Regions from separate parts of the Variovorax sp. F042 genome, predicted to be linked through region 2. Evidence: riboswitches for the same ligand, from Rfam matches in the RefSeq annotation. Region 2 holds a riboswitch; the other holds the start of a gene.
The links. A riboswitch is a leader RNA that binds a small molecule or an ion and turns the genes downstream of it on or off. The one in region 2 is predicted to bind glycine.
Positions count from the first base shown of each region.

Region 1: linked by a shared signal. The riboswitch ahead of ACZYSP_RS30440 (D-amino acid dehydrogenase) and the one ahead of gcvT (glycine cleavage system aminomethyltransferase GcvT) in region 2 are both predicted to bind glycine.

Region 1 covers NZ_JBVASX010000015.1:87,834-92,037, forward strand. The annotation lists gene ACZYSP_RS30435 (FIST signal transduction protein) at 1-365, shown strand, start outside; gene ACZYSP_RS30440 (D-amino acid dehydrogenase) at 372-1,673, opposite strand; glycine riboswitch at 1,766-1,882, opposite strand; glycine riboswitch at 1,886-1,986, opposite strand; gene rfbB (dTDP-glucose 4,6-dehydratase) at 2,103-3,176, shown strand; gene rfbD (dTDP-4-dehydrorhamnose reductase) at 3,173-4,063, shown strand; gene rfbA (glucose-1-phosphate thymidylyltransferase RfbA) at 4,084-4,204, shown strand, end outside.
Region 2 covers NZ_JBVASX010000001.1:1,181,973-1,186,176, forward strand. The annotation lists gene ACZYSP_RS05695 (TRAP transporter large permease) at 1-187, shown strand, start outside; gene ACZYSP_RS05700 (L,D-transpeptidase Cds6 family protein) at 294-758, shown strand; gene ACZYSP_RS05705 (hypothetical protein) at 857-1,417, shown strand; glycine riboswitch at 1,451-1,541, shown strand; glycine riboswitch at 1,554-1,666, shown strand; gene gcvT (glycine cleavage system aminomethyltransferase GcvT) at 1,712-2,884, shown strand; gene gcvH (glycine cleavage system protein GcvH) at 2,944-3,315, shown strand; gene gcvP (aminomethyl-transferring glycine dehydrogenase) at 3,367-4,204, shown strand, end outside.

The DNA of each region.
Region 1 (4,204 bases), on a different contig from region 2:
CCGGCATGCGGCTGACCTTCTGCCGCCGCAACGCGCAGGCCGCGCGGGCCGACCTGATGCGCATCTGCGCGGAAATCCGCGAGGAACTGGAGCCCGAAGAGCAGACGCTCGCCACCGCGCGCGCCGTGGCGGCGGGCGAAGCCGAGGCGGCGCCGCATCCGGCACGGCGCATCGCAGGGGCGGTGTACGTGAGCTGCTCGGGGCGCGGCGGGCCGCATTTCGGCGCACCGGGCGCTGAGTTGCAGATCGTGCGGCACGCGCTGGGCGACGTGCCGCTGGTCGGGTTCTTCGCTGCGGGCGAGATTGCCCGGCATCACCTGTATGGCTATACCGGGGTGCTGACGGTGTTTACGGCCAACGACTGAACGCGATCAGGCCGGCTGCAGCGCGCGCGGCGCGGGCGCAGGCATGCCGGTGAACGCGAAATCCACCTCCGGCGCCAGCCCGCTCACGATCCGCGCGATCGACTTGCCCGAGCCGCAGGCATGCGTCCAGCCGAGCGTGCCGTGGCCCGTGTTGAGGAACAGGTTCGGAAGCCTGGTCTTGCCGATCAGCGGCACGTTGCTCGGCGTGGCGGGGCGCAGACCGGTCCAGAACTGGGCCTGCGTGGTGTCGCCAGCGCCGGGGAAGAGCTCTTCGACGCGGCGCACGATGGCTTCGCAGCGCACGCGGTTCAGGTCGCGGTCATAGCCGTTGAGCTCGGCCGTGCCGGCGATGCGCAGGCGGTCGCCCGACTCCGAGGTGTAGCGCGAAAACACGAGCTTGAATTCGTCATCCGTCAGCGAGACCTGGTGGGCCTTCGACGCGTCCTTGACGGGCAGCGTCACCGAATAGCCTTTGGCCGGGTAGATCGGCAGGCGAATGCCCAGCGGGGCGGCATACAGCGGGCTCAATGAACCCATCGCCAGCACGAAGGCGTCGCCGCGGATGCGCTGGAAGCGGCCTTCGCTGTCGGTGGCTTCGACGTGATCGATGCTGCCGCCGGCTTCGCGCAGCGCGGTCACGGTGTGGCTCATCAGGAACTTGACGCCCGCCGCGGTGGCCAGGCCCACCAGTTCGCGCGCGAAGCGGTTGGCGTCGCCGGACTCGTCCTCGGCCGTGTAGGTGGCGCCGGCCAGCTTCGGGCGGATGTGGGCGAGGGCGGGCTCGATCTTCACGGCTTCGTCGGCCGAGATGACCTGGCGCTCGCAGCCCAGGGCGCGCATCTGCTCGGCGGGCGCGAGGGCGCCGTCGAACTCTTTTTGCGTCGTGTAGAAGTGCAGGATGCCCTGCGTGCGCTGGTCGTAGTTCAGGCCGGTGTCGCGGCGCAACTGTTGCAACATCGAGCGGCTGTATGTTCCGAGACGCACGATCTGCTCGATGTTGTGGCGGGTGCGCGCCGGCGTGCATTCGCGCAGGAACTGGAGGCCCCAGAGCCACTGGCGCATGTCGGCGCGGATGCGGAAGAGCAGCGGGGCGTCTTCCTTGCCCAGCCACTGCAGCACCTTGAGCGGCGCGCTGGGGTTGGCCCAGGGCTCGGCGTGGCTGACGGAAATCTGCCCGCCGTTGGCGAAGCTGGTTTCAGCGGCTGGGGTGGCTTGCCGGTCGATCACGGTCACTTCGTGGCCGAGTTGCTGGAGGTAGTAAGCCGAGGTCACGCCGAGCAGGCCGGCGCCAAGAACGATCACGCGCATTTCAAATACCTTTGAGGTTGCAGCGCTTGAACGACGGGTGTGGTGTGCTATTGAATAAATAGCAAAGCAACCGGACGACCGTAGTCCAAGTTGCCGCTCCCCCTGTCCTCGGTACCTGAGAGATTCGCCCGCTGCGCCCGCAGAGGGTTTGCTCCTTCGGTGCATCACGACCACGTTGGGCGGTGTGATGGCTCTCCAGACGGCGTTTCAGTTGGTGCAGTACAGGTCCCTTGTTCGGACCGACCTGAGCGTTTATGGGAGTTTGCGCCTTCGGTAGGGCCACCGGGGTGGCCCGCTCTCCTGCAGTGGGGCGATTGTAGGCGGGGCTTGCGCGGGCGCCAACCTTTGATTTCTCTCCTCTGGCCGAATGGGATAATCGCCTGTTGATTTGCCGCAAGGCGATCGTTCCATATATCAGCAGGGGACTTCATGATCCTGGTTACCGGCGGCGCTGGCTTCATCGGCGCCAATTTCGTACTCGACTGGATCGCCAACGGCGACGAGCCGGTCGTGAACCTCGACAAGCTGACCTACGCAGGCAATCTCGAGACCCTCGCGTCGCTCAAGGGCAACCCGAAACACATCTTCGTGCAGGGCGACATCGGCGACAGTGCTTTGGTCGATCGCCTGCTGGCCGAGCACAAGCCGCGCGCCGTGGTCAACTTCGCCGCCGAATCGCACGTGGACCGCTCCATCCACGGCCCCGAAGACTTCGTGCAGACCAACGTGCTGGGCACCTTCCGCCTGCTCGAATCCGTGCGCGGCCACTGGAGCGCGCTGCCAGCCGAGCAGAAGACGGCCTTCCGCTTCCTGCACGTGTCCACCGACGAGGTCTACGGCTCGCTGTCGAAGACCGACCCCGCCTTCACCGAAGAGAACAAGTACGAGCCCAACAGCCCGTATTCAGCCAGCAAGGCCGCCAGCGACCACCTCGTGCGTGCCTGGCACCACACCTACGGCCTGCCGGTGCTGACCACCAACTGCTCCAACAACTACGGCCCCTTCCACTTCCCGGAGAAGCTCATCCCGCTGATGATCGTCAACGCGCTGGCCGGCAAGAACCTGCCCGTGTACGGCGACGGCATGCAGGTGCGCGACTGGCTCTACGTGAAGGACCACTGCAGCGCCATCCGCCGCGTGCTCGAAGCCGGCAAGCTGGGCGAGACCTACAACGTGGGCGGCTGGAACGAGAAGCCCAACATCGAGATCGTCAACACCGTGTGTGCGCTGCTCGACGAGCTGCGCCCCAGGGCCGACGGCAAGCCCTACAAGGAACAGATCACCTACGTCACCGATCGCCCCGGCCACGACCGTCGCTACGCCATCGATGCGCGCAAGCTCGAGGCCGAGCTCGGCTGGAAGCCCGCCGAGACCTTCGACACCGGCATCCGCAAGACCGTCGAGTGGTATCTGGCCAATGGCGAGTGGGTGCGCAACGTGCAAAGCGGCGCGTATCGCGAGTGGGTCGAGAAGCAATACGACACGACGAAGGCTGCGGCATGAAGTTGCTGCTGCTGGGCAAGGGCGGACAGGTCGGCTGGGAGCTGCAGCGCAGCCTGGCGCCCCTGGGTGAACTGGTCGCGCTCGACTTCGACAGCACCGATTTCAACGCCGACTTCAGCCGGCCGGAGCAACTGGCCGAGACAGTATTGAAGGTGCGTCCCGATGTGATCGTCAATGCGGCGGCGCACACGGCCGTCGACAAGGCCGAGAGCGAACCTGACTTCGCGCGCAAGCTCAACGCCACCTCTCCGGGAATCGTGGCCGAGGCGGCCCAGCAGATCGGCGCGCTGATGGTGCATTACTCGACCGACTATGTCTTCGACGGCAGCGGCACCAGGCCTTGGAAGGAAGACGACGCGACCGGCCCGCTCAGCGTGTACGGCCGCACCAAGCTCGAAGGCGAGCAACTGGTGGCCCAGAACTGCGCTCGTCACCTGATCTTCCGCACCAGCTGGGTGTATGCCGCGCGCGGCGGCAACTTCGCCAAGACGATGCTGCGACTGGCGAAGGAGCGCGACAAGCTGACCGTCATCGACGACCAATTCGGCGCGCCCACGGGTGCGGAGCTGCTGGCCGACGTGACGGCGCATGCCATCCGGGCGACGCTGCAGGACCCGGCCAAGGCCGGCCTCTATCACGCCATCGCCGGCGGCGAGACCAGCTGGTACGGCTATGCGCGCTTCGTGATCGAGCAAGCCAAGGCGGTGGGTGTCGAACTCAAGGCCGGCCCGGAGGCCGTCGAGGCCGTGCCGACCAGTGCCTTCCCGACCCCGGCAAAGCGCCCGCACAACTCGCGCCTGGACACCACCAAGCTGCAGACCACGTTCGGTCTGCGCCTGCCGCCCTGGCAGGAAGGCGTCGCGCGCATGCTGCGCGAGATTCTTTGAACTTTCACGAGAAAAAGAACATGACCAAGACGACGCAACGCAAAGGCATCATCCTGGCCGGTGGCTCGGGCACCCGCCTGCACCCCGCGACCCTGGCGCTCAGCAAGCAGCTGCTGCCGGTGTACGACAAGCCGATGATCT
Region 2 (4,204 bases):
GCTGGGCATGATCACGCCGCCGGTGGGCGGGCTGCTGTTCGTGACCTGCAACGTGTCGAAGGTGCCGATGTCGGCGCTGGTGAAGGAGCTGGTGCCGTTCCTTTGGGCCCATGGGGCGGTGCTGGTCATCCTGACCTTCGTGCCCGCGCTGAGCACGTGGCTGCCGCACGTGCTCGGGTTCAAGTAGCGGCCCGGGCTCCGGGGCCTGATCGGCCCGGTGAATCGGCGGATGTTCACTGCCAGAATCGGGCGACGGGCCAAGGGCCAACAACCGACAAGGAGGGGACTGCGCCATGAATCGATTCCTGAGCTGCCTGCTGGGCGGCGCCTTGCTGGCTCCGGCTGCCTTCGGCGCCCCGCCCGCAACGCCCGCCGCGGCACCAGCCCCCGTATCGGCAGCAGCGCCGGCCGATCCCGCCTCCAGCATCCGCGAAGTCGAAGCCGCCGTGCGCGCCTGGGCCGCGGCCTGGTCAGCCCGGGACGTGGTGCGCTACCTGGCCGCCTATGCACCCGACTTCACGCCGCCGCGAGGCCAGGACCGCAAGGCCTGGGAGGCGGACCGCCGCGCGCGCATTACCGACAAGACGACCATCAGCGTGAGCATCGACAGCCTGGTCATCAGCGTCCAGGGGCAGGCGGCCAGCGCGAGCTTTCAACAGACCTACAGCGCCGACAAGCTGCGCGAGAAGAGCCGCAAGACGCTGGAATTGCAGCGCGTGGGCAACCAGTGGCTCATACGCAAGGAAAGCGCGGGCTGAAGGCCAGCCGCGATTGCCCCTGTAAGGCAAACGGTTCATGAAGATGTCACCACTTGCAACGATGCTGCAGCCCTCGATTCCCGAAAGCTGTGGCTGCCATGTTTCCCACCAAGACCGACAAGGCGCGCGACGAACTCCAGGGCGGACAGCGCACGCTCAGCCAGCGTGAGCGCGCCCTGCTGCTGATGGCCGATGGCCGGCGCTCGCTGACCGACTTCAGTCCGCTGTTCTCCAACCGGGTTGAAGCCGAACAGGCGATCCAGGCGCTGGTGCAGCGGGGTTACCTGCAGGCCCCGCAGGCTGCTGCTGCGGCACCGGCGCCCGCACCGGTAGCAGCCCCCGCCCGGCCCGCGCCTATCGCCGCCGCCGAGCCGATCCAGGTCGCCACCACCTCGGCCGACACCTTCGACGGCAAGCGCTCGCTGGCCACCACGCGCATGTTCCTGTTCGACATCTGCGAGCGCATGTTCGTGCGGCGCGACCCGAAATTCGCGCTGCAGATGCGCGACGCCCTGCGCGAGGCCCGCGACCGCGAGGCGATGCTGACCATCGCCGCGCTGATGCTCACCGAGATCGAGAAAACCGCCGGGGTGGAGCGGGCCGAATCGCTGCGCGAGCGCATCGACAAGCTGCTGCCGCCGGCCGAAATCATCCACTGACGCCGAACCCCGGCCCCGCGCGATCCACTACACTCGCCAGGGTCAGGAGAGAGCCCCGCGTGCCGGGGCCGCCGAAGGCGCAGGGGTTTCCCGAACGCTCAGGCAAAAGGACTGACAAGGCGCCGGTGAACACCGGCGTTTCCTTGCTGGAGAGAGGCCGTTGCAGTGAAAACTGCCCATCGGCCCACCGAAGGAGCAAACCCCGATCGTGGGGCGAATCTCTCAGGTAAAGCGGACAGCAGGGGTGGCCCATGGCTTGCGTCATGGATTTCGTCTGCCCCTTTGGAGTGCCCCGTGGCTGCTTCTTCCGCCCCCGCTACCGAACTTCTCAAGACGCCGCTGTACGACCTCCACGTGGAGCTCGGTGCCCGCATGGTGCCCTTTGCCGGCTATTCGATGCCGGTGCAGTACCCCGCCGGCCTGATGGCCGAGCACAAGCACACGCGCGACGCGGCCGGCCTGTTCGACATCTCCCATATGGGCCAGCTGCGCCTCGTCGGGCCCGATGCGGCGGCGGCTTTCGAAACCCTGATGCCCGTCGACGTGGTCGACCTGCCCGCCGGCAAGCAGCGCTACGGCCTGCTGCTGAACGACGAAGGCGGCATCCTCGACGACCTGATGTTCTTCAATGAAGGCAACGGCTCGATCTTCGTGATCGTCAACGGCGCCTGCAAGGTGGCCGACATCGCCCACATCCAGCAGAAGATCGGCAGCCGCTGCCAAGTGCAGCCCCTGCCCGACCACGCCCTGCTCGCGCTGCAGGGCCCGCAGGCCGCGGCCACGCTGGCGCGGCTGTCGCCCGGCATCGAGCGCTTCGTGTTCATGACGGGCGGCGCGGTGCAGATCGGCGGCATTGCCGCCTTCGTCACCCGCAGCGGCTACACCGGCGAAGACGGATTCGAGATCTCGGTGGCCGCCAAGGACGCCGAGGCGCTGGCCCGCCTGCTGCTGGCCCAGCCCGAGGTCAAGCCCATCGGCCTGGGCGCGCGCAATTCGCTGCGGCTCGAAGCCGGGCTTTGCCTCTACGGCAACGACATCGACACCACCACCACGCCTGTCGAGGCCTCGCTCAACTGGGCGATGCAGAAGGTGCGCCGCACGGGCGGCGCGCGCGAAGGCGGCTTTCCAGGCGCGGCAAAGATCCTCGCGCAGCTTGCCGTAGCTGCCGCAGGCGCTGCCGGCCACACCGACCACGACACGCTGAAGCGCAAGCGCGTGGGCCTCGTCGCCCTCGAACGCATTCCGGTGCGCGACGGCACGGTGCTGCAATCTTTCGAAGGCCATGACATCGGCATCGTCACCAGCGGCCTGCTCGGCCCGACGGCCGACCGCTGCATCGCCATGGGCTACGTGGCCACCGCCTTCGCCGAGCCGGGCACGCGCGTGCAGGCCATCGTGCGCGGCAAGCCGGTGCCGATGGAAGTCTCGACGATGCCTTTCGTGCCCACCCGCTACTACCGCGGCTGAGCCTGGTCGACAGGCTAGGCTCTGCACCCCGATTCATTTTTTCCACGAGGAGTTTTTCCATGAGCATCAAGTACACCAAGGACCACGAATGGGTGTCGGCCGAAGGCGACGCAGCCACCGTCGGCATCACCGTGCATGCGCAGGACGCGCTGGGCGACGTGGTGTTCGTCGACCTGCCCGAAGTCGGCAAGACCTTTGCGCAAGGCGAAGTTGCCGGCGTCGTCGAATCGGTCAAGGCCGCGGCCGACGTGTTCATGCCCGTGTCGGGCGAGATCACCGAAGTGAACGAAGCGCTGCGCGCCGATCCGTCGCTGGCCAACAGCGACCCGCTGGCCGCCGGCTGGTTCTTCAAGGTCAAGCTGAGCGAGCCCGCGCAGCTCGACGCCCTGCTGGACGCGGCCTCCTACGACAAGTTCGCCGCCGAATCCTGATCCGCTGAGTTCCTCAGCCACCTTCCTTCTTCTCCCCGAGCCCTCACCGCCATGCCGACGCCCGCCCTTCCCTCTTTGCAAGAACTAGAGAACGCCGAAGAATTCCTCGCCCGCCACATCGGCATCGATGCGGCGGACGAGGCGCGCATGCTGCCGGTGATCGGCTCGGAAACGCGCGCGGAGCTCATCGACGGCATCGTGCCCGCGGCCATCCGCCGCGCAAAGCCGATGCGCCTGCCCGCACCGGCAACCGAAGCCGATGCGCTGGCCGAGCTGAAGGTGATGGCGTCGAAGAACAAGGTGTTCAAGAACTTCATCGGCCAGGGCTACTACGGCACGCACACGCCGGGCGTCATCTTGCGCAACGTGCTCGAAAACCCCGCCTGGTACACCGCCTACACGCCCTACCAGGCCGAAATCTCGCAGGGCCGCATGGAAGCCCTGCTCAACTTCCAGACGATGGTGTGCGACCTCACGGGCATGGCCATCGCCAACGCCTCGATGCTCGACGAGGCCACGGCCGCAGCCGAGGCCATGACGCTCGCCAAGCGCAGCGTGAAGAGCAAGAGCAACGTGTTCCTGGTGTCGGGCGATTGCCATCCCCAGACCATCGAAGTCATCAAGACGCGCGCCGCGCCTCTGGGCATCGAAGTGAAGGTGAGCACCGTGTCGGAAACGCTGCCGCACCTGATGGTGAGCGGCGAGTTCTTCGCCGCGCTCGCACAGTACCCCGCCACCACCGGCCACGTGCACGACCTGCGTCCGCTCGCGGGCCACGCGCATCAGTGCGACGCCGCCCTCATCGTCGCGGCCGACCTGCTGGCGCTCACGCTGCTCGTCGCACCCGGTGAATTCGATGCCGACATCGTCTGCGGCACCACGCAGCGCT